DNA from 4 places in the Pseudoalteromonas sp. NGC95 genome. Region 1 is predicted to be linked to each of the others. Evidence: predicted binding sites of a transcription regulator. Region 1 holds the regulator's gene; each other region holds the start of a gene.
The links. Region 1 encodes sigma-54, which starts transcription at its own class of promoters, with help from an activator protein. Its sites were predicted from a motif close to GTTGGCACGNNNNTNGNNT; they were not measured.

Region 1 (7,683 bases):
TAATAGGTTCGGCTGTCGATATTGCTAAATACTTCGGCTTAAGCGACTTAGTCATTGGCTTAACAATTATTGCCATCGGTACTAGTTTGCCTGAACTTGCCGCTTCGGTTGCAGGTGTACTTAAAAATGAAGATGATTTAGCACTAGGTAATATTGTTGGCTCAAACATATTTAATATTCTAGCGGTATTACCACTTGCCGGTATTATTAACCCTTCAGCCATTGACCCATCATTAGTAAGCCGAGACGTATTAATTATGATTGGCGCAACACTTGCTCTTATTATTATGTCATTGAACTTTAGAGGCACCCAACGTATCAATAGAGTAGAAGGCGGCTTATTGCTAATAGCGTTTTTGGGTTACCAAGGGTATATTTTTAGTCAAGTAGGGTAAATGATGGCAACGCTAAATTTTATTGAACAAGGCCTTCGCGTTTTAGATGTTGAACGCCAAGCACTTAGTGATATTGCACAATATGTAGATGAAAATTTTCATAACGCGTGCCAATTAATGTACGACTGCGAAGGCCGTATTATTGTCATTGGTATGGGTAAGTCAGGTCATATTGGCAATAAAATAGCGGCAACCCTTGCAAGCACTGGCAGTCCAGCATTTTTTGTTCACCCTGGTGAAGCAAGTCATGGTGATTTAGGTATGATCACTAAAAATGACGTGGTTATGCTTATTTCTAATTCAGGGGAGACCAGCGAAGTTTTAAATATCATTCCGGTTTTAAAACGACTTGGTGCCAAAATGATATCGATGACTGGCAATACGCAATCAACCATGGCGACCCTTGCTAATGTACATGTGTGTATTAAAGTAGAAAAAGAAGCCTGTTCATTGGGTCTAGCTCCTACATCAAGTACCACTGCAACGCTTGCGATGGGCGATGCCATGGCAGTTGCATTATTAGAAGCTCGCGGGTTTACAGCTGATGACTTCGCGCTATCTCACCCAGGTGGTAGTTTAGGCAAGCGCTTATTACTTACTTTAAAAGATGTTATGCACAGCGGCGCAAATACACCTATTATTAGCGTTTCACAAACAGTTAAAGACGCCCTTATTGAAATGTCTGCTAAAGGGCTAGGTATGACAGCCATTGTTGATGAAAATCAGCAGCTCGTGGGATTATTTACCGATGGCGATTTGCGTCGTATTTTAGAGCAAAGAATTGATATTCATACAACACAAATAGATGTTGTTATGACTAAGTCATGTACTACGGCTACACAAGATATTTTGGCTGCTGAAGCGCTTAATATTATGGAACACAAACGTATAAATGGCTTAATCGTCGTCAATGATAAAAACCAACCTATTGGCGCATTAAACATGCAAGACCTATTAAAAGCAGGAGTGTTATAAATGCAATTTGAAGAACTCTATCAACCGCTGAGCGATGATGCAAAAGCACGCGCTAAAAAAGTAAAGCTACTTATATGCGATATTGATGGTGTATTTTCTGATGGCCGTATTTATCTTGGTAATCAAGGTGAAGAGCTAAAAGCATTTAATACAAAAGATGGTTTTGGCATTAAAGCGCTTATAAACAGTGGCTTTGAAGTGGCTGTAATTACTGGTCGTCATTCACAAATAGTGCAACAACGTATGAGCAGCTTAACCGTACAGCATATTTATCAAGGCCAAGAAAATAAGCTCATTGCCTATCAAGAATTAAAAGACAAACTCAACCTTAGCGATGAACAAATTGCTTATATCGGTGATGATGGTCCTGACATGCCCGTTATGGAATTAGTCGGCTTTGCTGTTGCAGTAAATGATGCCCATCCACTTATTAAACGTTTATCACACTATGTAACGCAAATGCCTGGCGGCTTTGGTGCAGTAAGAGAGCTCACCGACTTACTTATGCTTGAAAATGGTAAAGCATTGACTACACAAGGCACTAGTTCATGAATGCAGCGCGCATAATATTAAGCGTTTTATTCATTAGCTGTATGGTTTGGCTTTGGTACCCTTATTTTACACAAACAAATATTGTACCTCAGACTGAGCCTGAAGTTATTGCCAAGCCTGATTACATAGCCATAGAACTCAAACAAACAGCCTATGACGAACAAGGTAAAATTAGCCACAAAGTCACTGCGGCTAAAATGGAGCTATATCAACAATTAGGTTTTACGTTTTTTGAAAAACCTATTTTTACTTTATATAACGAAAAGCAAACGTGGCAAATAAATGCAGACGAAGCAACATTATATGAAGACAAACAATTAATTTTAGAAGGCAATGTGGTTGCCAAAAACTTAACCGATAACGCCATGATAGACAAAATCAATGCTGATAATATTCAAGTAGATATAAAGCTATTAACAATGCGTTCGGAGCAACCCGTTATCATTACTGGGCCCAATTTAAAAATCACTGGTAAAGGCCTAGAAGCCGACTTAAAAACCGAAGTGATAAAACTAATTAACCATACGCGAACCATATATTATGACCAATAAAATATTAAAATCACTTATTATTCCTACACTTATACTAGCGTTTAATAGTAGTGCTGCAGAGCAAAACACGCAACCGGCTGCAAATCAAATTTCAATAAGCGCCGATAAGCAAGAAGGTCAATTAAAAGCTAATGTCGGGATTTTTGAGAAAAACGTTGAAATTATTCACGGTAACCGCCGTATCACAGCCGACCGCTTAGAAGTACATAAACGCGATGAACTTGGCGATAATAAACAATTATTAATTGCTACAGGTAGCCCTGCGCACTTTGAAGAAAAGCAATCAGATGGCACGACTATGAGCGCCAGTGCTGACGAAGTACGTTATGATGTATCTAAGCGTTTTTTAACGCTTGTTGGTAATGCACAAGTATCGCAAGCGGGACAAAAAATAAATGCTAAAAGCATTACCTACGATATAGAGCAGCAGCTAATCAGTGCCGAAAAAGATGAAAACTCAACTGACCGCGTTCACACAATTTTAGTGCCAATCGAGACTAAAAAAAGTAAAAAAAGCGACAAAGGTCAACCATGAGCACATTAAAAGCAGAGCTATTAGCAAAGAGCTATAAAGGCCGTGAAGTTGTAAAAAACGTCGGCCTTGAAGTCAAAGCTGGCAGTATTGTTGGCTTACTTGGCCCTAACGGCGCAGGTAAAACTACCACGTTTTATATGATAGTAGGACTTGTACCTAGCGACAAAGGTAAAATATCGATAGACGATAACGATATTACTCTTTTACCTATGCATAGTCGTGCTAGATTAGGCATTGGCTACTTACCGCAAGAGTCTTCAATATTCAGAAAGCTGACTGTTTATCAAAACTTAATGGCCATTTTAGAAACGCGCAAAGAGTTAAATAAACAAGCTAGAGAAGACACTCTCGATAAATTATTAGATGAATTTAGCATACAACACATTCGTGATAGCCAAGGTATGGCATTGTCAGGAGGCGAACGTCGTCGTGTTGAAATAGCACGTGCGCTGGCAGCAGATCCTAAATTTATATTACTGGATGAACCATTTGCAGGTGTTGACCCTATTTCGGTATTAGACATAAAGAAAATAATAGAACATCTTAAAAATCGTGGGATTGGTGTATTAATTACCGATCATAACGTAAGAGAAACCCTTGATGTTTGTGAAAAAGCCTACATTGTTTCTCATGGGGAGCTGATTGCATCAGGTACTCCAGAACACGTATTAAATGATAAAACAGTACGCGATGTTTACTTAGGCGAGCAATTTAGGCTGTAACATTTACGCCATGTCTTTAAGCATCTGCTAGTATTAATTATAACAACATAAAAGGATTGTTAGAGATACATGAGGCAATCACTACAGCTGCGCATGGGCCAGCAACTTACAATGACTCCACAGCTGCAACAAGCTATTCGTTTGTTGCAACTCAGTACATTGGATCTCCAGCAAGAAATACAAGAAGCTCTCGACAGCAACCCGCTATTAGAGGTTGAAGAAGCAGACTATTCAGAAGACGCTGCAGGTAAAAACGAGCAAAAAGCAGATACAGATGACATAACTGTTAGCGCATCTGCCGATGATGCTCCAAGCGAATACGAACAAGATAGTGGTGAAGCACTTGCAAAAGACACGCTAAGTGACGACATGGCTATGGATGTTAGTTGGGATGAGTACATGAGTGCCGCCCCAGCAGCATCATCGGGTCCGATGCCTGAAGACGAATCAATATACCAAGGCGCCTCTACTGAAACGCTCCATGAGTATTTAATGTGGCAGTTACAACTAACGCCATTTAGCCCTACAGACGAAGCTATTGCTATTGCTATTGTAGAAGCCGTCGATGATTCAGGTATTTTAACACTAAGCTGCGAAGAGATTTTAGAAAGCTTTAATCAAGAAAACGAAGATGATAACGAAGTCGAACTTGATGAAATTGAAGCTGTATTAAAACGCATCCAACTGTTTGATCCTGTTGGTATTGCTGCACGTAGTTTACAAGAGTGTTTGTGTATTCAGCTTAACCAGTTTGATAAAGAAACACCTTACATTAATGAAACAAAAATGATTTTAACCGAGCATATTGATTTATTAGCTGCTCGTGACTATCGTACATTAATGAAGAAAACTAAGCTCAAAGAAGAAGAGCTTAAAGAAGTAATGACATTAATACATACTCTTAGCCCTAAACCTGCAGATACTATTGTAAGAGAAGAATCTGAGTATGTTATTCCTGATGTGTCAGTTAAAAAAATTAAAGGCCGCTGGGTTGTTGAGTTAAACCCAGATAGCATGCCTAAAATTCGTGTTAATAGCCAATACGCGGCAATGTCTCGCACTGTAAAATCCAGTGGTGACAGCCAGTTTATTCGCTCGCATTTACAAGAAGCTAAATGGTTTATTAAAAGCTTAGAAAGTAGAAACGACACGCTATTAAAAGTAACAAATTGTATTGTTAAGCAACAACAAGGCTTTTTTGAACACGGTCCTGAAGCCATGAAACCAATGGTTTTAAATGATGTTGCTGAAATGGTAGAAATGCACGAATCAACAATTTCGCGCGTAACAACCCAAAAGTATATGCACACACCCCGTGGTATATTTGAGCTTAAATACTTTTTCTCAAGCCATGTAAGCACCGAAAACGGGGGTGAATGTTCATCTACAGCAATCCGTGCGCTTATCCGAAAATTAATCGCAGCAGAAAACTCAGCAAAACCATTGAGTGATAGCAAAATAGCGGATATATTGGCTGAGCAAGGAATTAAAGTAGCGAGACGTACAATCGCAAAATACCGCGAATCTCTGGCTATTCCACCGTCAAATCAGCGTAAAAGTTTGATTTAAGACGCAAAAAAAAGAGGGTAATGCTTATGCAACTAAACTTAACTGGTCGTCACGTAGAATTAACCGATTCACTAAGAGACTATATTAATACCAAATTTGCGAAGCTAGAAAGACACTCTGATCATATTAATAATGTTCATGTCATTCTCGATGTAGAAAAATTAAATCAAAAAGCAGAAGCCACCATACACGTAAGCGGTGCTGAGCTATTTGCCTCTACAGAACATCAAGATATGTATGCCGCCATTGACTCGTTGATCGACAAGCTCGATCGACAAGTAATTAAACACAAAGAGAAGCTTGCTCGACACTAATATGATGAAATTAAGCTCACTTATATGCCAGGACTGCAGCAAAGCTGCGGTCCTTTTTAATAGCAAAAAAAGAATTTTAGAGTTCATTAGCGAACTTGCTCACGACAAACTTCCGTATTTACCGCAACAAGATATTCTTAATGCTTTAATGAGCAGAGAAAAATTGGGTAGTACAGGTATAGGGCGTGGCATTGCCATTCCTCATGGAAGAATGAGCGGTGCAGAAGAGCCTTTGGCTTTAGTGCTCGTTAGCGAAACTCCAATAAATTTTGATGCAATCGATAATCGCCCTGTTGATATTTTCGTCGCACTCATCGTACCAGATGGCGATAACCAGCAGCACTTAAAGACTCTAGCAACCATTGCTGATAAACTAAACAACAAAGATTTTTGTAAACAGTTACGCAGTGCAAAATCAGATGCTGAGCTTTACCAAGTTATTGTCAATCAATCATAGTTTTATAAAGGGTGTTAAATGGAGTTAATTATCATAAGCGGCCGTTCTGGTTCTGGAAAGTCGGTTGCTTTACGCGTTGTAGAAGATTTAGGTTATTATTGCGTAGATAATATTCCAGTTAACTTGCTTCCTTCATTAGTTCGCAGTGTGTCTGATAGCTACGATAAAATTGCTGTTAGCATTGATGTGCGGAACATCCCTAAACAACAAGATGAATTTAACGATATTCTTGAATACTTGCCTGGCTTTGCAAAACCTACGTTATTTTATTTAGATAGCGACGATCAAACATTGATCAAACGTTTTTCTGAAACTCGTAGATTACACCCACTATCAATTGACTCGTTGCCTCTTGATTTAGCCATCAAAAAAGAAAAAGAATTACTTGATGTATTAATCACCCGCGCCGACTTTATGATAGACACGACTGATTTGAGTGTTCATCAACTCGCTGAATCTATTCGTGAAAAGATTTTAGGTAAAAAAGATAAACAACTAATTGTCACGTTTGAATCGTTTGGTTTTAAACACGGCATACCAAAAGAAGCTGATTATGTATTTGATGCACGCTTTTTACCAAATCCACATTGGGAACCTGAATTAAAACCTTTAAATGGGTTAGATCAACCCGTTAAAGATTATTTGGCCAATCACAGCATAGTGCAAAAATTCACATGGCAAATTCAAACATTTGTACAAACATGGTTACCGCACTTAGAGCGAAATAACCGCAGTTATTTAACCATTGCTATTGGGTGTACAGGCGGACAACATCGCTCTGTATATTTAGCGCAAACTATTGGTGAAAGTTTTGCAATGACACATCCCAATGTGAAAATTCGCCATCGCGAACAAGAAAAATAATATAGCTGAATAATCACCTGTTCAGCTTAGGTAGAGTAAGTTATGCATTGTGAAGACACTTTTTTAATAAAAAACAAATTAGGATTGCACGCCAGAGCAGCCACCGTGCTTGCCCAATTGGCAGTGCAGTTTGATGCGACAATTACATTATTTCAAGATGACAAAGAAGCTGCAGGCGATAGCGTACTTGCACTAATGTTACTTGAAAGTAGCCAAGGCAAAGAAGTAAAAGTTGTATGTAAAGGCCCCGATTCTGAGCAAGCTTTACATGCTGTTGGAGAATTAATAGCACAACGTTTTAATGAACAAGAATAAACAGTTATAAAAATAATGCTCGCATTACTAATGCCCCAACTAAAACAGATATATAAAATAAATACGGTTAGTGACGCCAGTTAACTCACCTCTCCCCATAAAGTAATATAAAAATTTATAAAGGACGCCAATGCCTGAAGCTTTTGAACAAGATTACCCACTACAGCAACTAAAACAGGTGACTAAGTCACTCAATAGTGGTCAATTTGTTCAAGTTAGGCGCATGCTCGCAAAAACAGCTCCTTGTGATACCGCATTATTATTAGAATCATCACCGCATAAAATTCGCCGACTCCTTTGGCAGTTGGTTGATCCTGATGTGCAAGGCGATGTTCTTGAAGAACTCTCAGAAGATGTTCGTTTAGGCATTATTGCCCAAATGGAACCTAAGCACATTGCAGCCGCAACAGAAGATATGGGCCACGATGACTTAG
Region 2 (7,683 bases), on a different contig from region 1:
TCGCCTGAAGGGCATCCGTTCTTGCGTTGTACTCGCCTGATTGAAAAAAACCAAGTATTTACTATTGAGCCAGGTTTATATTTTATTGATTCACTACTTAGCGATTTAGCGCAAACCGATAATAAGCAGTTTATTAATTGGGAAAAGGTTGAGTCATTTAAACCATTTGGCGGTATTCGTATTGAAGATAACATTATTGTTCACGAAGATAGCTTAGAGAATATGACACGAGATTTAGCGCTCGATTAATTCTAGTTAACACTAATTAGTTTATACACGTTAAAATACGTACATTATTTGAAGGGGCCTTTTGGCCCCCTTTTTACAAGTTTAAAATATGTCTGAATATAAATATCCCGCTGCTGACGTTTTTCATCAAGAAGAAATTAAAAAAAGTACGTTTATAGTTCACATTGCACATACCCCCGATTTAAATTCAGCTAAAGCATTTATTAAAAGCATTGAAGAAAAGTATAGCGATGCGCGTCATAACTGCTGGGCACATGTGGCAGGCAACCCCGGTGGCAGCCATGTTTATGGTTTTTCGGACGATGGTGAACCAAATGGCACTGCAGGAAAACCTATGTTAAATGTGCTGGTGGGTTCAGGCCTTGGCGAAATCACAGCTGTAGTCACACGTTACTTTGGCGGAATAAAATTAGGCACGGGCGGATTAGTACGTGCTTATGGTGGCTCATTAAATAATGCATTAGTAAAATTGCGAACGGTACTTAAAGTTCCCAGTGTTGAAATTACAGGGAGTAGTGAGTACAGCATGCAAGGTGCGATTGAGCAGTTATTAAAAACAAAGTATCAAGTGCTTAATATTGATAAGCAATTTACTGCTAATATTGAATGGGTGATTACAATAGATAGCCGCGAAGCTCAGCAAGCAATCAAAGATATTTTTGATTTAAGTCACGGCGCAGTTGAGTTAACTATTAAAGAGTAATAACCTACACAAATTGCATGTAATGCATACTGACCCTATTTAATTTGGTTGATACTACTCAGCCTGAATTTACTAATAATAAAAGCGACAAGCTAAATGCAATTTCGTACCATCATAAAAATTCTTGGCCAACTTGTTGCGCTGTTTAGTATTACCATGGTGCCTCCGGCACTGGTGTCTTTAATATATAAAGACGGTGGTGGTGTTCCTTTTGTTTTAGCATTTATCTTTAGTGTTGTTATTGGCATGATGGCTTATTACCCAAACCGCCATGAAAACGGTGACTTAAAAGCACGTGAAGGCTTTTTAATTGTTGTTTTGTTTTGGCTGGTACTTGGGGCGTTTGCGTCCTTGCCGCTTATATTTTTACAAGAACCTAATTTATCGCTCGCCGATGCGGTGTTTGAAGCATTCTCTGGCTTAACAACCACCGGCGCTACAGTACTTACCGGTATTGAGTACTTACCTAAGTCGGTATTGTTTTATCGCCAGCAACTCCAGTGGTTTGGCGGTATGGGTATAATCGTACTCGCTGTCGCTATACTCCCCATGCTAGGTGTTGGTGGTATGCAGTTATATCGCGCTGAAATACCTGGGCCTGTAAAAGATTCCAAAATGACCCCGCGAATTGCCGATACAGCAAAGCACCTTTGGTATATTTATGTGTCGCTGACTATTGCTTGTATGCTGGCTTATTGGGCAGCAGGGATGGAGTGGTTTGATGCGATATGTCATGCATTCTCAACGGTCGCGATAGGTGGTTTTTCTACTTACGATGCTTCCATGGGGCACTTTGACAGCCCTGTAATTAACTTTATTTGTGTGTTCTTTTTAATTATTGCCGCTGTTAACTTCTCCCTGCACTACGCTGCAGTGGCGAGTCGAAACGTACAAGTTTATATTCGAGACCCTGAGTTTAAGGTGTTTTTGTGTATTCAATTAGCGCTGGTGGTTATTTGTTTTACCGTACTTTCCTCTAATGAAATATTTGCTAATGGCGATGAAACCCTCGATCAGGCATTATTTCAAGCTGTTTCTATGAGTACAACAGCAGGCTTTGCTACTGATAACTTTTCAACATGGCCTTTGTTTTTACCTATTTTACTTATATTTTCGAGCTTTATTGGTGGTTGTGCAGGCTCTACCGGTGGTGGTATGAAAGTAGTGCGCGTGTTCTTACTTTACTTGCAGGGTGTGCGTGAGCTTAATCGTTTGGTGCACCCTCGGGCTATATATTCAATCAAGCTGGGTCGAAAGGCGTTGCCAGACAAAGTAGTAGAAGCCGTGTGGGGATTTTTCTCTGCGTATGCATTGGTGTTTATTATTATTATGTTAGCGCTTATGGGCACGGGTATGGATAACATAACTGCGTTCTCAGCCACTGCGGCTTGTTTAAATAACTTAGGTCCAGGTCTGGGTGATGTAGCATCGCATTATGGCGCTATAACCGATGGTGCTAAATGGTTGCTTACCATTGCAATGGTGTTTGGTCGTTTAGAAATATTTACTTTATTAGTGCTATTTACGCCTACTTTTTGGCGTGGATAAACGAGCGGCTTAAGTTTTAAATTACGAACTATTGGGAAAGGGATATGCCAACAAATTTAGAAAAGCTAAAGCATATAAGTGTAGGCAGCTTAGTCGACCTAGAAATATTAACACCTACAAGCAGTAAGCGTGTTAAAACTGAATTAGTTGGTTTACTCGATAAACAGTTTATTATTTTAAATTATCCCAATGCAAAGCGTTTACCTGCGGCGAGTGACTATTTACGTGATGGCGTAATGGTTGTTGTAAGAGCGCTTATTGAAGGTAGTGGTGGGCAAGTTATTGCGTTTCGCCAGCAAATTATGTCGGTAGCCTCTCATCCCGCTAAACTCGTGTTTATAAACTTTCCAAAGCAAGTGCAGTTATTTGCGCTACGCTCACAAACACGCATACCTACCTTATTACCTGCAAAGCTAAAGCTAAGTGACGATAGGGTACTTGAAGGCCTTATTAAAGACATTTCACTCACTGGTGTAATGTTTGATATTAGAGGCGATCAGCAAGTTGAAAGTATTAAAGATATGCAATGCACTGTCGTACTTAATAGCAGTGATAAAGATTTTGAAGGTGAAATTTGCAGTGTTAAAGAGCATGCCGCCGGTGTGCACTGTGGAATTAAGCTACTAGCAAGCGAGGATGAAATGAAAGCCTTTATGAAAGAGCATTTTATAGACCCTTCTGCGCTTGAGCCTACCGTTGAATAAATAGGTTTTCGCTTATTTGCAACAAAAAGGCATTTTATGTCAGTATTTATAAAATGTTTTTTCTCTCTTTCATAATTAAAATTATTATTTAAATAAAACAATTGATTACGTTTTGTTTTTTACAGCTTGTTTTTTGTTATTAAAGCTACCTCGTTAAAATTTATCTCAATTATTATTTTAAATCCCTCCTTTTAAAACCGTACATTTAAAAATGTATCTTTTTATATAAACATAACTATATGTTTTTAATGACTTTAATATCATCTCTTTAAAACGTGTTGCTAAAGGGCAACAATAACTATTCTAAAAACGCCTTCTTGTTGTACGTTTTATATTTAACTTATTGAAAATTAATAGCTTTTAAATGTTGGCATCTAAGTTGTAATAGTCTAAGTGTACTGAACGAAATCGTGATTCAAAGTGAAATACTTAATCGCACACACATAAATTTGAAGGATACATATTATGAAAAGTATTAATAAAACTTTAGCACTTATCGCTATTGCATCTTCTTCAGCCGCTTTTGCTGCAACAGATTTTGACACACTGGATGTAGACGGCAGTGGCACAATTAGCCAAGCAGAAGCATCAGTAGATGCAAAGCTAATGAGCATGTTTTCTGAGCTTGATACTGACCAAAATGGTGAGTTATCAAAAGAAGAATTTTCAGAAGCTTAATTAAAAAGTATTTATCCTGAGTTGCCAAAGACACCTAAGTAGGCAAGGGAGCTTACGAAAGAGGATAACAAGGAAGTGGAAAATTACGTTTTAAGTTAAACGAAGCAATTTTTTTGATAGAACATTGAAGGATTAAGTTATGAAACATTTAAATAAAGCATTAGCACTTATAGTACTAGCATCTTCTTCCGCTGCATTTGCAGCATCAGATTTTGACAGCCTTGATATCGATGGTAGCGGCACAATTAGCCCAAGCGAAGCGGCAGTCGATACAGATTTAATGGCTGAATTTATTGAGCTAGATACCGACGGTAGCGGCGAGCTTTCTAAAGAAGAATTCGCTAATTACTAATTAATCTTTTCAGATTAAACATTTTTCACAGTCAGGGATCTTTGAAAAGGACTTCCCATATTACTAGGAATATTATTATGAAAACATTAAATACAACACTTGCAGTTATCGTTTTAGCATCTTCATCAGCAGCATATGCCGCAGTAGATTTTGCCTCTTTTGATGCAGATGGTAACGGTGCTATTACAATGGAAGAAGCAAAGGTTAACCCTCAGCTTGTAAAGATTTTTGATGATTTGGATACTGATGGTAATGGTGAAATCTCTAAAGAAGAGTTTTCAAAAGTACAGTAATCAATATTTAAGCATACTCCATTAAAGCCGCCTTAGTCAGCGGCTTTTTTGTGTATTAAATTAACTAATTAGAGTAACTAGTTAAAGGAATATAGCACTTACTTGGAATAGTTTTTCTACAACGGTAATGTGTTTTTTGTCGATTAAAAACATGATGACATGATCGCCCGACATAATAATTGTATCATCGTGAGCTATCAACACATCGTCATTACGTACTATTGCCCCAATGGTTGTACCTGCAGGAAGTTTTATGTCGGCAATCGCACGACCAACCACTTTAGATGTGTTTTCATCACCATGAGCAACCGCTTCAATGGCTTCTGCTGCGCCTTTACGCAGTGAATACACGTTAACAATATCACCACGGCGTACGTGCGTTAATAACGCTGATATAGTTGCTTGTTGTGGCGATATGGCAATATCTATTTCGCCGCCTTGTACCAAATCAACGTAAGCTCCACGTTGAATAAGTACCATGGTTTTTTGTGCGCCCATACGTTTTGCAAGCATGGCCGACATAATGTTTGCTTCATCGTCGTTGGTTACGGCAATAAATACATCGACTTGTTCAATATGCTCTTCTGAGAGCAGTTCTTGATCAGATGCGTCACCACAAAAAACGACCGTGTTATCGAGCATTTCTGAGAGTTGCTCGGCACGTTCTTTACTGCGTTCAATTAGTTTAACGGTGTGGTTTTTTTCAAGTGAGCGGGCAAGGCCTGCCCCAATGTTACCGCCACCAGCTATCATAATTTTTTTGTACGAACGCTCAAGTTTTTGTAGCTCGTTCATTACTGCGCGTATATGTTTTGTAGCGGCAATAAAGAATACTTCGTCATCGGCTTCAATAACGGTGGTACCCAGTGGTTTGATTGCTTTACCTTGACGATAAATAGCGGCAACACGAGTTTCTACATTAGGAATATGTTCTTTAAGTGCAGATAACGCATAACCTACTAATAAACCCCCATAGTAAGCTTTTACGGCTACTAACGAGAGCATGCCATCAGCAAACTGCAATACTTGCAGAGCACCAGGGTAGTCAATTAGACGGCGAATATACTTAGTGACCAGTGCTTCGGGAGCAATGTAATGGTCGATTGGTAAATCATCGTTTTGAAATAGTTTTTCGCGGTATTTTAAATATTGCTCTGAGCGAATGCGGGCAATTTTAGTGGGCGTTTTAAAAATACTGTACGCCACTTGGCATGCAACCATGTTCACTTCATCTGAACTGGTTACCGCTATAATCATATCGGCATCTTCTGCGCCTGCACGGCGTAATACATCAGGGTGCGCGCTGTGGCCCATAACCCCTTGTAAGTCGTACTTATCTTGAAGTTCACGTAATCGGTTACCGTCTATATCAACAACGGTAATTTCGTTTTGTTCGCCAACTAAGTTTTCAGCAAGCGTAGCACCAACTTGCCCGGCACCGAGTATAATTATTTTCATTATTTACCCGTGGTATTGATCATAATTTAATTAAAAAAATAGCCATTTAATGTTTCATAAATGGCTAACTATTTAGTGTACGGCTATTAGGCTTTTTTAACTAGCTTAGCGTAATAAAATCCATCACTTTCACCGGGCAGTAACTGCAAACCTGGAGTTGTTACGGTATCATTTTCGTGTAGAGGTATATGTTCTACATCATCGTTATTAGCTAAAAACTTAGCAACTTGCTGTTGGTTTTCTTGTGGAAGAACCGAACACGTAGCATATACCAATGTGCCACCTGGTTTTAACAGTGGCCAAATGCTATCAAGAATATCGTTTTGTAACTTAGATAAGTCTTCGATATCTGATGCGCGACGTAACCATTTTATATCAGGGTGACGGCGAATTACGCCAGTGGCTGAACAAGGGACATCAAGCAAAATACGATCAAATAATTTTTCGTCCCACCAAGTATGTGGTTGTGAGGCATCGCCACATTGTAGGTCTGCACCTAAGCCAATACGCGTTAAGTTTTGCTTAACGCGTTCAAGGCGAGTTGAGTCGCTATCAAGTGCAAGTACATCAGCATCAGCAAGCTCTAATATATGACACGTTTTTCCGCCAGGTGCTGCACAGGCATCTAAAATATAGTCATCTGCTTTAGGTTCTAAAAAGCGGGCTGCCAACTGTGCTGCAGCATCTTGTACTGAACATGCACCTGTATCAAACTCAGGCAACGAAAATACATCACGTGGTTTGGCAAGCTTAATCCCATCAATAAAGTCAGGGTTTAAGGTGTGTTCAATATCGTTAGCGCTAAGCATTTCGCTGTACTCTTGCGTGCTAAATTGTGCTTGATTTACACGAAGCCACATTGGTGCTTGTTGCTGGTTTTCTTCAAGTAGTGCTTCCCAGCTATCTGGGTAGGCTGTTTGCACCTGTTTAATAAACCAATTTGGATGGTTGTATAAACATACCGGAATAAGCTTCGCTTTTTCTTCAAGCTCTGCTTGTTGGCGCTGAAAACTACGTAAAATGGCGTTTATCAGCCCTTTTAATCCTAAAGCGCGCAGTTGAGCCAGTGCGTTTACAGTTTCTGAAATTGCAGCATGTGGTGGTACGCGCATATGCTGCAGTTGATAAATACCTACGTATAATAAAAACTGAAATATTCTACGTTTACCTTTTAATGGCTGCTCTACTAAGTGTTGGCAGTAATTTTCAAGGCTCGGTAAGTAGCGTAAAACGCCATAACAAATTTGCTGTAGCAACGCTTTATCTTTAGGCGGCAAGCCTTGGCTTGCAAATGGAAGTTCTTGATTAAGCGATGCGCCTTTATCAACTACGTTATATAAAGTTTCAGCGGCCAGCGCTCGTACGTTTGGAACATTACTCATTGTTTTCGCCTAATATTGTGCCAGGGGTAACCCAGTCACTACGACCATTTAAAAAGTCGTTAATTGCCATTGGTTTTTTACCTTGCGGCTGTAATTGCGTAATACATAAAGCGTGTTCGCCACACGCCACTACTACGCCATTTTTGTCGCTTGATAAAATTTGCCCAGGATCACCTGATTGCAGCACAACCTGCGCTTGATAAATCTTTACTGTTTGCCCACCCATTTGGGTAAAGCACACTGGCCATGGATTAAAAGAGCGAATGTTTCGCTCAATTTGCAGTGCACTCATTGACCAATCGATATTAGCTTCCTC
Region 3 (7,683 bases), on a different contig from region 1:
CTGAGAACACTCTTCGCTATGGAAGAGGTAATTGGAGATGGACTCATCGTAATTTCGCCTGTCATGCTCGATCTGACTTTAACCCGAAAAGTTCAATTATTGGTTTGAAAATCACTTGTAAGACGAACAAATAGTTATTATCGTTATCTAATTAATAAAGCCGCGTTATAACACGGCTTTTTCTTTTAATTTAGGTACTTAAACACTACTCTTTTTCATTTTCCATAAAACGTTGTAACTGATCTTTTAAGTTTGGCGGAATGCCTTTAATCACTAGTGTATCGGTTGCTTCGTTGTACGTTACGCGCTCGCCTAAGTGTTTACGTTCAAAACTTACACTTACACCACCACCAAGGCCTGAAAACTTAACCATACTGGTTACTGTTTTTTTATCAACGGGGAAAGTTTCTTCCAAGTCATAGCTTTGCTCTTTGCAAAAACTATCAAACGGACTGTCATCGCCTTTTGTAAGCGTTGCAGATAGATCGCTCACACTTGCATCTTCGCCTGTGGTTACGCAATCATTACAGTAATCAAATACTTGTTTACGTAAATCGTCTTTTTCTGATTTATCAAACTGTTGCTCTGATAAATAATCCTCTACTGCGCTAAGCATTACTTGGCTTTGCTGTTTTGAATCAATACCCTCTTCACAGCCTAAAAAGTCTAAGAAAAAGTCAGCAACTTTACGACCCGCACGACCTTTGATAAACGAAATATAACGATTATCTTCTGCTTGCGTATCCCATGCTGTTAAATCGATACGAGCAGCAAGTTGCATGCGAGATATATCTAAATGGCGAGAAGCCGCTAAATCAAGCTCAGAGGTCATAGAGTAATGCTCTTTAATGTTAATCATCGCAATTAACATGTAATCGGTAGCAACATACTGATAATGACAAAATACTAAATAGCCTGTTTCACTAAATGCATACTTATCAAGCTCTTCTTTTAAAACCGTTGAGGCTTGCTCGGTCATATGCCAAAAGCCTAGCTCATCGTTACGGTAGCTTTGCATTGCAGATGCTACAACGCTGTTTTTATCACCACTGAAAGCACAGTAACCTTTACCTGGCTTACCATTATATGCATGATGTAATTGTTCGATAAAAACGGCTACTTTATCGTTAATTACCATCTCATCATTTCGAAGGTGAATTTGCGTATCGTCGTCTTTTTTGTCTACATAATGAACGACTAATTTTTTAACGTCTGTTGTCATCTTTGTTTTTCACGCCTCTAGTGTTAAAATACGAGAATATAACTATTTTATTGAACCAACTGATGCCAATCTTATCAAAATACTCTAATGAAGAAGTAGAACAAATCGTCGATCAGCTTATTGATGTGCTAACTAAACACAATGCGCCGGTAGATTTAAGCCTTATGTGTTTAGGAAATTCTATCACGCATATCTTAAAAGAGCATGTACCAACAGGGAAAAGACAAGCCGTAACTGAGAACTTTGCAAAAGCTCTATCACAGTCGGTTAAATAAACTCTATGAATTTATCGCAGCACAATCAGTTTTCATCAAAAGCGAGTCAGCTATTAAGCTGGGGCCATTGGTTTACTTTTGCCAATATTGGTTTGGCGCTATTTATTAGCTTAAGCTACTTATTTGCCGACTCGCCACCAACAAGCTTTATGGGCATTACTTATATGCTAGTAACGTGGTTAAGCCACACTAGTTTTATCGCCTTTTTAGCGTTTGTGCTGACGGTATTTCCGCTTAGTTTAATATTCCCCTACCCACGACATATACGAGGCATGGCGGCTGTTATAGCCACACTAGGCGCTTCACTGCTTACCCTTGATGCTTATGTTTACGTTAATTTGGGTTATCATCTAAGTATATCTGCCTTACCTGAGATTATTTCTCTACTGTGGCATCGTTTAACCAGTTCACCTGCTTTAACAACCATTTTAGCCAGTGGGATTGTATTACTTATTTTAGGCTTTCAGCTACTTGTGAGTAATTACACATGGCAACACCTTGAGCGCTTAAAACAATATAAATTTGCACGTTACGCAATTTCATTTTTAATAGTGTGTTTTTCACTTAGTCACAGTATTCATATTTGGGCTGACGCAAATTTAAACTTTGACGTAACGAAGCAAGATAATGTACTACCACTGTCATACCCTACTACCGCTAAAAGTTTATTAGCTAAAAATGACCTGCTTGATATAGAAAGCTATAAGCAAGCACATAACGTAAAAATTAATAACCAAAACATTAGTTATCAAATGCCAAGCCCGCTTGATAAGTGTGAAGACTACACACAAGCCAATGTAGATATTTTTGTATTTGAAACCCAGCAACAACTCGCTAAATTTGTTGCCGATAATAAAAACTTACACAAAACAGAGCAGTTTTTACAGCCAACTAATCACGACGATATGCTATTTAGCTTAGTGTATGGTTTGCCAGCTTTTTATAAAGCAGCAATTTTAAGAGATCAAACTCTTCCCGCATGGCAAAGTCAGCGCCGCAGCATTGAAGTAACCGGCGTGGAAGAACTTAGTTTTATAAATGATCAAGCACATAGTTCTAGCGCAATTAGAGTTATTAAAAGTAGCGATAACGCCGTTGTACGAGATGATAAAACACAGGTTTTTGCTTTTAGTCTTGCCAATAACAAGCAAGAAGTAGTAACAACATCAACTTTATATAGCTCCGACAAACGTATTTCTAAAGTAGATGGACTTATTCAACCTAGCGATTTAATTGCAACAAGTGTTGGCCAATATTTAAATTGTAAAGCCATTGCTAAGCAAACAATGCTGGGCGTTAATTTATACAAGAAAAAAGATGATATGGGCGTGAACTACTCTCAGGGTGTCGTTATAGCCTATAAAAAAGATAGGATTACCTTAATAGATTCAGATGGTAACTTTAAAAACATTTCCGCTGCTGAAGGTTTTTCTATTGAACAAGGTTTAGATATACCATTTTTAGTACAGAGTATTAAAAAGCTCAAAACCTTTACCCAATAACAGTTATCCTAACCTAGCTTGATATACCACCAAGCTAGGTTATAGTTTTATATTGTTGTTAGATATAAAAACCAAGGATGACATGTATGTTTAAAACTTCTTGTTATATTCTCCATTCTAGCTTTTTACTTATCAGTTTTTTTAGCTTTAGCGATACCACTTACTACAAATGTGTAACAGAAAAAGGCACAATCTTTTCTCAACTGCCGTGTGACGACGAAGCAACGACTTATAAAGTTAACACGACGGGTAATCAGTATTCTGGTCCTAAGGTTGACTACACTAAACAACTAAACGAACTTGAGCGTGAAAGGCTTCTATCTGGCTTACAGGCAGAGCTTCGCAGTAATAACCATAAGCTAACAATACTTGATCGTAATAAGCAGCGTGCTGAATACAAACAACAAGAGCGGTTAAATCATATTCTAGCCATTGAAGATAAAAAGCGTATTACCAAAGATATTACTAAAAAATTAAAAATAATTAATAAAGAGTACAAAAAAGATGTATTGGTTATTACTAAACAAATTAAAATTCTCGAAAAAAAGATAGCTCAATACCAATAAATCACTCTTAATTAGCAAGTAATATTTATCTTGGTTTTAAACTTAAAATAACATACCCTTAACACAATAGAGTATAAGCTCTAGGGACTATTAAGGAGTGCAAATGCAGCCTCGCCATATTGCTGAATTAATTTTAACGGGTTTTAAAAGGCACTATCAGCTATTTCAAAAAACAACGGCCAAAGCCCCTCTCGCCTTTGCAAAAAAAGATTGGCAAGCAATTAATGATATCAGCCGTTTGCGTATCAGCTATTATGATGATCGTGTTAACGAAACCACACAAGCGCTAAAAAAAGAAACCCCAACAGAGCAATTAGATGAAAGCCTATGGCTCGAAGTTAAAAAGATATATCAGCACTTTTTATGTTTCCACCCTCAAGCAGAACTCGCCGAAACCTTTTATAATTCTGTATTTTGCCGGCTGTACCATAGGCGCTATTTTCATAATGACTTTATATTTGTAGAAGCAACTTTGAAAGATGCTCCTTCAGTACCTGTTGAGGCCGAATATAGGACATACTTTCCAGTAGTTGATGGCCTAAAGCCAACAATAAAACGCATTATTAATCATTTTGATTTTAAAGCCCCATTTGTAAATTTAGAGCGTGATATTCGCCTTCTTGTTAAAGCTTTTTATAAACAAGCACCCGATACACATCACCAACCTTGGCAAATGCGCTTTGATATTTTGCACACACCTTTTTATCGTAATAAAGCAGCTTATATTGTTGGTCGTGTTGTTTCAAAAAGTGGTGTTCAGCCTTTTATAATCGCCGTATTGCACGATGAAGATAACGGATTATATTTAGATGCACTTTTAACTAAATCATCTCAAATGCGTGTCATTTTTGGCTTTGCCCGCGCCTACTTTATGGTAGAGACTCATGCACCTTCAGCACTTGTCCGGTTTTTGAATCAGCTTATGCCAAACAAAACACTTGCTGAGCTCTATAACGCAGTGGGTTTTCATAAGCAGGGTAAAACTGAGTTTTATCGAGAGTTTTTAAATCACTTATCTCACTCAAGTGATGAGTTTACAATTGCACCGGGTACTCCCGGTATGGTGATGATGGTATTTACCCTTCCCTCATTTGGTTATGTTTTTAAAGTAATAAAAGACAAATTTGGTGAAAGTAAGCCCTTCGGCCGTGATACCGTATTAAAGCGTTATCAACTAGTAAAAAACCATGATCGCGTTGGCAGAATGGCCGATACCATAGAGTATTCTAACGTCGTATTTCCTTTGGCGCGTTTTGATAGTAATTTACTTGCGCAATTACATAAAACAATTGGCTCATCAATGGTAATTGAAGGCGAATGGTTGATCATCAAGCATTTATATATTGAACGGCGCATGACACCACTCAATTTATTTTTAGAAAATGCTGATGAAGAAAGTGCCGCAGACGCGATTGAAGAATACGGGCAAGCTCTAAAAGAAATGATTGCCGTTAATATATTTCCTGGCGATATGCTCTTAAAAAACTTTGGTGTAAGTAAGCACAAACGTATTATTTTTTACGATTACGATGAAGTTCAATACCTAACAGATATGAACTTTAGAGCATTACCGAAAGCAAAGAGCTACGACGATTATTTAATGGATGAACAAAGTTACTCTGTTGCACCACAAGATGTATTCCCAGAGCAGTTATGTACATTTGTAATGCCTAATCCTATGTATAAAAAGTTTTTCCTCAGCACTCATCCAGAGCTTATAGATGTTAGCTTTTGGAAGCAGGCGCAACAAAATATAAAAAATGGGCAGGTAAGTCATATTTACCCATACCCGACAGCACAGCGATTTATCCATCACTGGTCGACGCAAAGGACACACAATGAATATAAGTAAAATAGATTTAAATTTACTCGTTTATCTCGATACATTGCTTCGAGAATGCAACGTAACACGCGCTGCTAATCAATTGAGTATTACGCAGCCCGCAATGAGTAATGGCCTTAAACGTCTTCGTAACTTATTTAACGACCCTATTTTAGTTCGTACCAGCGATGGTATGGTCCCGACAGAGCGCGCTTTAGAGTTACAACCCGTTATTCGTGGCATATTAATGACGCTTGAAGAAACCCTAGCACCTAATAGAGAATTTGAGGCAAGCCAGAGTAAACGTGTATTTAGAATAATGGCCAGTGATTACGCTGCAAGTACGTTAGCGCCAAAGCTCTTAAGTAAACTACACGAAGAAGCCCCCGATACTACTTTAGATATACTCACACCAAGTGATGTAACCTTTCATGACGTAGAAAACGGTAAAGTAGATATGGCAATCAACCGTTTTGAAAACTTACCTCAGTCTTTTCATCATAAACGTATTTGGAAAGACAGTTTTTGCTGCTTAGTTAAGGCCGACAACCCTATTATTGAAAACTTTAGCCTCGACAGCTACTTAAAAGCGCGCCATATATGGGTGAGTAAAACAGGTTTTGGTGTAGGTGTGGGCATGGACCCTAAAGATGTGCAAAAACTTGGTTGGGTTGACGAAGCACTTGCCCACTTTGGTAAACATCGTAACATTGCCACTTTTACGCGTAACTACCATGTAGCGATTCATTTAGCTAAAGAGAAAAATTTGATTGCGACCCTTCCTTCAAAAGCTGCAAATATATACTTAGATGATCCGGGGCTTAAAATTTTAGAGCCACCGTTTCCAATTCCTCCTTTTGAGCTTGATATGATTTGGAGCCCACTGTTGCATCGCGATGCGAGCCATATCTGGTTACGCCAAAAAGTAGCCGAAGTAGCTGAAGAGCTAAAATAACTTTATTACACAATATAATGTAAAAATTGCTAGGTTAATACTTCCCTCATTAACTTAGCCCCTTTCTGCAATGAAATTAAATCAATAAAATCAAATAACTACATAAAAATAAAAACGTGGAACATACATTGCTTTTATTAAATTGAACTATACATTCATTTAATAAAAGAGGTCATTATGAACACCCATCAAGGATCAGAAGTAAATCATATTACTGACATCATTCAAGTTATGAACAGCGGCATCGACTTTTATCAAAAAGCACAGGAAAAAGTTGAAGACCCTGCTATTGGCGCACTTTTTCAGCGTATGATAGATGCCCGAAAAGTGAGTGTTGAGCGCTTGCAGCCATATGCAATTAATGAAAAAGGCGAACGCGAAGATGGTTCATCTTTCGCAGTTGAAGCACGACGTACATACACAGCCTTACTTACTACATTCACCTCACATAACGACAGCACGTATGTAAAAGAGCTTGAAGAAGTAGAAGATAAAACGCTTGTAGAAATTAAAGCCGCTATGGATAAACCACAACCGGCTGATTGCGAAGCTGCACTGGCTAAAACATTATTAACAATGCAAAGCTGCCATGCAGAAATGAGCCGTATGCAAAAGCAGTAAGCTTACATAACGCATAAATACAACCCAGCCTAGCGCTGGGTTTTTTATTGCCTCTAATACCAATCTGCATAAATCTTTAAGCAATTTAACGAATTAAATCACACTATAACGATGCCATATAGACCCCATATATAAGCAAATTGGTATAAACACCACCTTATTTCGCCACATTTTAAATACATAATGAATACAAATATTTAATGTTATTAGAATATTTATTTAACCACGCTTTATTTTTGCTGTGCTAATTTTGTTAGTAGGTACCTAAAACCTTGCTGTGGCGCCGCAGCATTTAATTAAAAATAAGGTCCAATATGAAAAGTAAACTAACTAAACTGCAAAATAATGCTGATGTAGATATGACCTCGATGTTAGACATAGTGTTCATATTACTAATTTTCTTTATTGTAACTACATCTTTTGTAAAACCTGTGGCTATTGAATTAAACCGACCACTCGACAGCCCTCAAATAGATAAGCCTGTTAAAAATGCTTTATTTAGAATTGATGAAAGTAACGCAGTATATTTTTCAGGGAGGTTAATTGATTTAGAGCAAGTTGCGACTAATTTAGCGATGTTCGCGGCTAAATATGAAATAAGTTCGGTACTTATAACCGCAGACGAAAACAGTACTCATAATACTTTAATGAGTGTAATGAATAATATTAAGCAATACGATGATTATTCAATAAGTTTGATTTCTAAATAAAACAGCCCAA
Region 4 (7,683 bases), 150 kb from region 1:
GTTAATGCTACAACCTGCTCTACTACGTTTTGTAGTTGGCGGATATTACCTGGCCAGTCGTAACGCACAAGCGCATGCATAGCATCGCTTGCAAAGTGTTTTTCAGTTTGCTTCATGCGCTTAGCAATACTTGCACTAAAGTGCTGTGCTAATAAGCTTATATCTTCGCGGCGTTCACACAGTGGCGGTAATTTTAAATTAACTACGTTTAAGCGATAGTATAAATCTTCTCTAAATTGCTGGTTTAAAATAGCTTCAGGAAGATTTTTATGTGTTGCCGATACAATACGTACATCAATCGCTATTTCTTCTTGAAAGCCTACGGGGCGAATTGTTTTTTCTTGTAATACGCGCAGTAACTTAACCTGCAAGTTAAGTGGCATATCGCCTATCTCGTCTAAAAATAGCGTGCCGCCCTCAGCTTGCTGAAACAAACCTTGATGATCTTTAATTGCGCCCGTAAAAGAGCCTTTTTTATGACCAAATAATTCAGACTCTAAAAGCTCCCCTGGTACAGCGCCGCAGTTAATTGCAACGAAAGGGCCACCGCTTACATGACTATGCTGATGAATCGCCTGTGCGAGTAGCTCTTTACCTGTACCACTAGCCCCCGAAATCAATACATTAACTTGCGTTGGCCCAAGTAGTTTTACTTGCTCTAACAAGTGCAGCATTGCACCACTGCGCGTAACTATATTACTTTTAGGTGCTGCTTCATCTGCATTAACACCATGTATTTCTATCGCTTTAGCAAGGCTGTCAAATAGCTCATCTTTATCTACAGGTTTAGTTATAAATGCAAAAATGCCCTGCTTAGTTGCCTCTACGGCATCAGGAATTGAGCCATGCGCTGTCATCATAATGACAGGCAATGCAGGGTAGCGGCTTTGCAGCTGACGATGCAGTGCCATGCCATCCATTTCATCCATACGTAAGTCGGTTATTACGGCGTCAAACACTTGGCTTTTAAGTATTTGTAGTGCGGTTAAGCCACTTTCACAGGTCGTTACTTCGTATCCTTTTGATTCGATACGAATAGCGAGCAGTTTTAATAAGCTAGCGTCGTCGTCAACGAGTAATACTTTTGCACCTTGCACTTTAGTTGCTGCCATAGTTACTGCTCCTTAGTTTCTTCTCGTAGTAAAAGCTGCTGCTCAATAGTTGCTAACGATGAGAGGGTTTCTTGCATTTTATTGTTAAGTGCTTGCTGCTCTTTTTTAGCATTTATTTGCATAGTCACTTGCTGCTTTTGAAGCCATAAATATTGCTTTATATCATCTGGCCAAAAGTAAGCTAAATCGAGTTTTAGCAACTTAGTCATTACCGTATTTGGATCATCATTTATGTTTAAGCACATAAATTTAAAAAAACGTTTAAGATCGTTTTCACCTGTAAAAATATCTTTTTTTGGCACCAATTTAAATCCGCCACACTGATTAGCGTGCCATGCAATAACTTGCTCTGCAGGCGGATAGCTAGGTTCTATTTTTGGTCTGGGTTTTGGACTAGGTTTACTGTTTTTGTCGTTCGTTATTTTGGTATCGACCACAGGTGCAGGTGTAATTGACACACGCTCTTCTTGCCCATTATTAATTTCACAACCTGATATAACCATGCTGCTACTGAGCACACATAAAATAGCGATTAAACGCAAGCGCATGTTAATTAACTCCTAGATTTTTTGTTATGGGAATTTTAATTGAAAACCGGCAACCATGCGGCTCGTTATGCTCAACAGTAAGTGTACCTCTTAGCTGTTCAACAGATTCTTTCACAATAGTTAAGCCAAGCCCACTGCCTTGCAGCGTAACATTTTTACTGTGTTTACCTTGATAAAATGCGCTGAAAATTTGAGTTTTTTCTTGCTCTTTAATACCGCATCCTTTATCAAGTACAGCAATACAAAGTTGGTTTTGCTCAAGCGCTAAATTAATAGTAACGCTTTGCTTATCTTGTGAAAATTTTAAGCCATTTGAAATAAGCTGAATTAAAATCATCTCAATAAGCTCACTAGGTAAAGCAAGCTGTTTATTAGGTAAGTTATTTTGCCATTGCAGAGCTTGCTGACGCGCACTTAAGCGATGTTCAAAATGGCTATTAATTTTATTAATAAGATAGCTAAACTCAACTTCGCTTAAGCTGTCTTTACTGGTGCGAATCGCATTATAACTCAGCAGGCTGTCAATCATTGTACGAAGGCGCACCATAGATTGGCTAATAAGCTCAAGCACTGCTTTTTGCTCAGCAGTAATTGGGCCTACTATTTCATCAGTTAATAAATCAGTGCCTTCGACCATTGAAGCAAGCGGCGTTTTTAGCTCATGGGTAACATGGCGTAAAAAGGTATCTTTTTGCTGCTCAAGCATGTGAAGTTGCTCTTGCACCCATTGGAGTTTTTCTCCTAGCTCAACTAGCTCAGCGGAGCCTTTCACAGATATTTTTTGCTGCCAATGCCCCTGCCCTAGCTTATCAATAACCGTAGTTAACCCTTTTAGTCGCCCACTTATACGCCATAAAAAACCACCACCAACAATTAAAGTAAGCGGAATAAGTGCCACCAGCCAGTTTATAAATGAAGTTTGTAGGCTTGTAAGCTCATTTTGGTTATTGGTAATTTGCGCTTCATTTTTATCACGTAACCATAAAGTAAGCTCAGCAACTAAATCGCTCACTGGCACAAATAGCTCCGCTTGCTGTTGTTTTTGCTCAACAAGCTCTACATGCGCTGTTTGTAAGGTGACATATAAGCGTTGCCATTGGTGGGTGTAATCTTTATCCGTGTTAACAAATTTAAGTTCATCAATACTTTGCAGGGATGATTGCCATTTATCGACAATGAGTTTATCTAACGATTCGCTTTTTAATACCCAGTTTTGCCTAGTGGCGCGCTCAAGGCTGTTGAGTTCTTGTTTTAGAGTATTAAACGATTTGGTAACTTGGTAGTTGTTACTCACGATACTTTGAGTCACTGCTAATTGCTTGTTAAGCGCATTTAAAAATACAATCACCACTATAGAAAGCGGGAGTAACGAAAGCAGCATACTCATTGCAAATTGCCCAATTAAATTAGGCCGCCAGTTAAGCATTGCATGGTATTTTTTAGCTATGGTTGCTGGCATTTCGTTTAGTCCTTTTAAGTTAAGCGTTCTATTATTAAGTGCTTACCTTATACACTAGCTGAACCAGCAATTATATTTAATACAATTAACAGCCAGCGCTACAAAAACAATGTGTCGCCAAATAGCGACAACGTAAACCATTGATTTTTAAACCCTACCTTTAACCTCACTACATAGTGTTGCAAAAGGCACACAAAAATTACAATAAACCCCGTAAAAACTTCCCACCTCTTTCAAGTTAAAAATATAAACACTTGAAAATTAACAACAATTATTTTTGGCATCATTTTTGTAATAGGAGTAATAACTTTAATCAATAAGGAAATAATTATGAACAAACGCATTTTAGTAATTTCATCATTACTAGTTTTAGGCTTTTTAGGCGCTAACGCACACGCAATGGACGTTCACGCGACTTTTAACGAGCTTGATAAAGACAGTAACGGCACATTAAGTGAAGCCGAAGCAGGTGAAGATGCCGTTCTACACGAAAATTTTTTACAAATTGATACTAATCAAGATGGGCAATTGTCGCTAGATGAATTCAAAAAATTTATTCAATAAACTCATTTAATAAGGAACGTGATTATGAAACAACTTATAGCCGCTTTTTCATTAATGTTTTTAGCAATTAGTGCCACCGTAATTGCATCGCCAACAAACGTGCGCTTTGCCCATTTAGATAAAGATATGGATGGACAAATATCAATTGTAGAAGCTAAGGAAGACAAAGAAGTAATGAGACAATTTGCCGACTTAGATGAAGACGGTGATGAAAAAGTCTCAAAAAAAGAATTTGAAAGCTTTAAGCCTTAATGAGTAATTACTGATTAAGCTTTACTTAAGCTTGTTACAAGTAAACTGATTCTAAAAGCATTTGCCATAATCCCTGAGGGAGTGTGTAAAAGGATTTAATGTTGGGAGTTAAATTACGGCAAGTGCTTTTTCCTTTTTACTTTATTTTAGCCACGAACTTTTAATACATCTTTTGGAAGGAAGACCATGAAGATACTTTCCCTTGTTATAAGCATTTTAATGCTATTAAGTTTTGATGCCGCAGCACTTGATGTAAAGCAACGCTTTGATCACCTAGATAGCGACAAAAGTGGCTATTTAACACACGACGAACTTGATCCCCAACCACAACTTTTAAACACCTTTGTAAAATGGGACAAAAACCAAGATAACCAAATTTCGCTAGTCGAATTTAAAAGTTATCTAACTAACAACCTTTACTAAGTGATTTGTATGAAAAGTATTAGCTATATAACGCTGCTGGCGTTTAGTATTTTTAGCACATTTAGTTTTGCCGCAAGTAACGACATTGCAAAGCAATTTAAAAAGCTAGATAGGAATAAAGACGGTTTTTTATCACGTTCAGAAACCGCTATAGACCCGGCTTTGTGGTCACGGTTTTCAAGCTACGACAGTGACAAAGACGGTAAATTAGCATTAAATGAATATGGCTTATATGCAAGTAAGTAGTTTTATAGCTAGGTAAAAAAACACCTAGCTTATTATATTTATATCTATTAATTACGTTCAGGTTTTATTTTTAGAACAATGCGCCAAATACTCTGCATCAGTAGGTTTTGGGCTTACCATAAAATCCATTTTGAGGTAAGTTAGAATAGGTTGCTTACTCGTATTTTCAGTTGTCGCTTTCCAGCGCCATAAACCACAGCAGCTGCCGCATTATTATCAAACACACCCTCAGGGTAAGACGAGATAACTTTATACCCTTGGGCTTCACCTTGTGAATTAATTAACGTAGCAAGCTCAACACAACCTGAAATACTTCTTTTTGTAGCTTCTATCGGATATCGCGGCTCTACTCTTTTAACAACATCCCAATACTCACCTGCCTTACTTCGCAGTTCAGGACTCGATAAATCCAGCATTTCATCGCTTACTTGTTTATCAGACGTTGAACTACAGGCTGTTAGCATCATACTCAAGGGGAGTAATAAATAGAGGGCTTTCATAGCGTTTCCTTATGCTTTTTTGATTGTTTTACATACTAAATAATCACATCAATTACCTATTTTGTAAACAGTTAATATAGAGAAAAGCCTTAAAATGAGGTCTATCAATTCATTGGTATTATAAAATCAAGTTTGTTAATGTAAGTAAATTAACAATAAAAATTAAGTAACTATGCCACTCAAAAAAATAATCAAACCACTCATACTAGCCAGCCTTTGCGCTAGTTCTAGTTACACTCTCGCCCAAACAAAAGTAATTTATAACGCCAATGGTTATACCCCTTTATACAAAGGTGAAGTACAGCAGTTTTCTACCCTCGTTATTAAAAATGGCAAGGTAGTTAAGCTCGGTAGCGAAACACTTAAAGATAGCTACCCAGATGCCAAGCTAATTGACGCGCACGGTAATACCTTATTACCTGGCTTAATTGATGCTCATGGGCACGTTATTGGCCTAGGAGATAATTTATCGCAACTTGACGTACGCGGCGCAACATCGGTTGATGAAGTAACAAATAAACTAAAAGTATTTGCCGATAACAAACAAGGTTGGATTATTGGGCGAGGTTGGAACCAAGAGCTTTGGGCTGATACACGCTTTCCTACAGCTAAAGATTTAGACAAAGTAGTGAGCGATCAACCTGTGGTTCTTTCGCGGGTTGATAGTCACGCCATTTGGGTTAATTCAAAAGCGCTCGAACTTGCTGGTATTAACGCCCAAACAAAAGCGCCTGAAGGCGGTGAAATAATTAAAGACGAATTTGGCAATCCTACGGGTATTTTTGTAGATAAAGCAGAATCGCTAATTACCCAGCATATGCCAGCCCCTTCAAAGCAAGATATAAGTGACTCACTAGATGCAGCAGGTAAGCATTTATTAAGTTTAGGCATTACCTCTACTCACGATGCAGGTATTGATAAAGCCACATGGGAGGTTTACAAAGAGCGCGGCGACCTTGGTAATTTACCGCTACGTATTGTGGCAATGTTAAGTGGTGCAAGCCCTGATTTAGATACAATGTTAAAGGCAGGCCGATACCACGACAAAAATGACTTTATGGAAATTCGCAGTGTTAAAGTTTACGCCGATGGCGCACTTGGCTCTCGCGGAGCTGCTCTGATTGAAGAATACGCAGACAGACCTGGTCACCATGGTTTAATGCTTGAAACACAAGAAAAACTCGAAGCGCTCTTTACACAAAGCTTTAAAAGCGGCTTTAGCGCAAATACCCACGCCATTGGCGATAAAGCAAATAAAGTAGTACTTGATGCCTATCAAAATGTGTTTAAAAAAACGGGCGGTATATTACTACGTAACCGAATAGAGCACGCACAAATTGTAACGCCTGAGGATATCCCTCGCTTTAAAGCGTTAAAAATAATCCCTTCAATGCAGCCAGTACATGCCACTTCTGATATGCATATGGCAGAGCAACGCTTAACTGAAAAACAATTAACCGGTGCCTACGCTTGGCAAACATTTTTAAAGCAAGGATCGGTTGTTGCAGCAGGCTCTGATTACCCGGTTGAGCTTGCAAATCCATTTGATGGTTTGTATTCAGCCATTACACGCATGGATCATAACAAACTACCTGAAAACGGCTGGCGCGCAAGTGAAGTACTAAGCCGCGAAGATGCATTACGTGCATTTACTCTCGGTGGCGCTTATTCAGCTCATCAAGAATTTAAGGTGGGTAGTTTAGAAAAAGGTAAATGGGCCGACTTTATTTTAATTGATAAAGACTACTTTAAAGTACCTGTTGACGAGATATACAAAACAAACGTACTGCAAACATGGGTAGCAGGTAAGCTTCGCTATAAAAAAGAAGAGGTTACAAAAGCACCATAATCAAAAATAAACAAATTAATTATTAAATTTAATTAAAGTAATCAAAAAGTGTGTCGATAAGGAGGGGTATTTATAAAATCCCCTTATGTTTCAGGAAGAAAACATGTTATCAAAAAAAATAACTCTTACTTTATCGGCACTTTTTACACTATCACTCTCAGCTTGCTCTACCCATCCTGTTTACAATGGACATGCACCACATAACAATATTGGCTATAATAATGCCCATAATCGCTATGCTGAAAATAACCAGCCGCGCGTGAGTAATTGGCAATTTCCAGAAAATAACTACCGCCCAATTAACAGCAGTAAGTTACTAAGTAATTACACAGAGCAATTAGCAATGAAACTAATTGAGAATATGAATTACATAAATAGTAGCACGCCTATCGCTATAACTTCGTTTGTAAATTTAGACGACAACCTGCAAACTACTAATATTTTTGGCAATCATTTAGCTGAAAGCTTTATTACTGAATTACAAGAGTTTGGTTTGTCTGTTGTTGATTATAAGCACACAGGCACAGTGCACGTGACGCCGATGGGTGATTTCTCATTTAGCCGTAATGGCAAAGATATTAAAGGCTACCCACATATTGAATACACTTTAACTGGCACGCTTACATACACCAACCGCGGTGTTGTTGTTAATGCTCGTATTATTGGCGCTAAATCTAAAGTAGTGGTGTCATCAGCTAAAGGGTTTATTCCCAGCTTTGTGGTTGAATCG

Region 2: I6E70_RS17775 (EF-hand domain-containing protein) is a predicted target of sigma-54. The motif match lies at 3,571-3,589, and genes of this name have one in related genera.
Region 3: I6E70_RS17280 (ferritin-like domain-containing protein) is a predicted target of sigma-54. The motif match lies at 6,458-6,476, and genes of this name have one in related genera.
Region 4: I6E70_RS00230 (EF-hand domain-containing protein) is a predicted target of sigma-54. The motif match lies at 3,396-3,414, and genes of this name have one in related genera.

The regions. Positions count from the first base shown of each region.
Region 1 covers NZ_JADYWR010000001.1:201,222-208,904, forward strand. Annotated here, with positions in the region: gene I6E70_RS00940 (calcium/sodium antiporter) at 1-395, shown strand, start outside; gene I6E70_RS00945 (KpsF/GutQ family sugar-phosphate isomerase) at 399-1,370, shown strand; gene kdsC (3-deoxy-manno-octulosonate-8-phosphatase KdsC) at 1,371-1,922, shown strand; gene lptC (LPS export ABC transporter periplasmic protein LptC) at 1,919-2,473, shown strand; gene lptA (lipopolysaccharide transport periplasmic protein LptA) at 2,463-3,008, shown strand; gene lptB (LPS export ABC transporter ATP-binding protein) at 3,005-3,730, shown strand; gene I6E70_RS00970 (RNA polymerase factor sigma-54) at 3,800-5,299, shown strand; gene hpf (ribosome hibernation promoting factor) at 5,326-5,613, shown strand; gene ptsN (PTS IIA-like nitrogen regulatory protein PtsN) at 5,618-6,070, shown strand; gene rapZ (RNase adapter RapZ) at 6,089-6,934, shown strand; gene I6E70_RS00990 (HPr family phosphocarrier protein) at 6,977-7,249, shown strand; gene mgtE (magnesium transporter) at 7,380-7,683, shown strand, end outside.
Region 2 covers NZ_JADYWR010000025.1:41,759-49,441, forward strand. Annotated here, with positions in the region: gene pepQ (Xaa-Pro dipeptidase) at 1-249, shown strand, start outside; gene I6E70_RS17760 (YigZ family protein) at 338-952, shown strand; gene I6E70_RS17765 (TrkH family potassium uptake protein) at 1,049-2,500, shown strand; gene I6E70_RS17770 (flagellar brake domain-containing protein) at 2,545-3,204, shown strand; gene I6E70_RS17775 (EF-hand domain-containing protein) at 3,670-3,882, shown strand; gene I6E70_RS17780 (calmodulin) at 4,022-4,234, shown strand; gene I6E70_RS17785 (EF-hand domain-containing protein) at 4,312-4,527, shown strand; gene trkA (Trk system potassium transporter TrkA) at 4,609-5,985, opposite strand; gene rsmB (16S rRNA (cytosine(967)-C(5))-methyltransferase RsmB) at 6,072-7,367, opposite strand; gene fmt (methionyl-tRNA formyltransferase) at 7,360-7,683, opposite strand, start outside.
Region 3 covers NZ_JADYWR010000024.1:479-8,161, reverse strand. Annotated here, with positions in the region: gene I6E70_RS17315 (DUF4124 domain-containing protein) at 1-134, shown strand, start outside; gene yejK (nucleoid-associated protein YejK) at 206-1,222, opposite strand; gene I6E70_RS17305 (DUF1414 domain-containing protein) at 1,285-1,497, shown strand; gene I6E70_RS17300 (DUF3413 domain-containing protein) at 1,503-2,999, shown strand; gene I6E70_RS17295 (hypothetical protein) at 3,086-3,565, shown strand; gene aceK (bifunctional isocitrate dehydrogenase kinase/phosphatase) at 3,669-5,417, shown strand; gene I6E70_RS17285 (LysR family transcriptional regulator) at 5,404-6,342, shown strand; gene I6E70_RS17280 (ferritin-like domain-containing protein) at 6,520-6,963, shown strand; gene I6E70_RS17275 (ExbD/TolR family protein) at 7,278-7,673, shown strand.
Region 4 covers NZ_JADYWR010000001.1:47,285-54,967, forward strand. Annotated here, with positions in the region: gene I6E70_RS00215 (sigma 54-interacting transcriptional regulator) at 1-1,112, opposite strand, end outside; gene I6E70_RS00220 (hypothetical protein) at 1,115-1,660, opposite strand; gene I6E70_RS00225 (sensor histidine kinase) at 1,662-3,119, opposite strand; gene I6E70_RS00230 (EF-hand domain-containing protein) at 3,450-3,683, shown strand; gene I6E70_RS00235 (hypothetical protein) at 3,708-3,935, shown strand; gene I6E70_RS00240 (hypothetical protein) at 4,122-4,358, shown strand; gene I6E70_RS00245 (calcium-binding protein) at 4,368-4,604, shown strand; gene I6E70_RS00250 (energy transducer TonB) at 4,745-5,104, opposite strand; gene I6E70_RS00255 (amidohydrolase) at 5,277-6,953, shown strand; gene I6E70_RS00260 (FlgO family outer membrane protein) at 7,057-7,683, shown strand, end outside.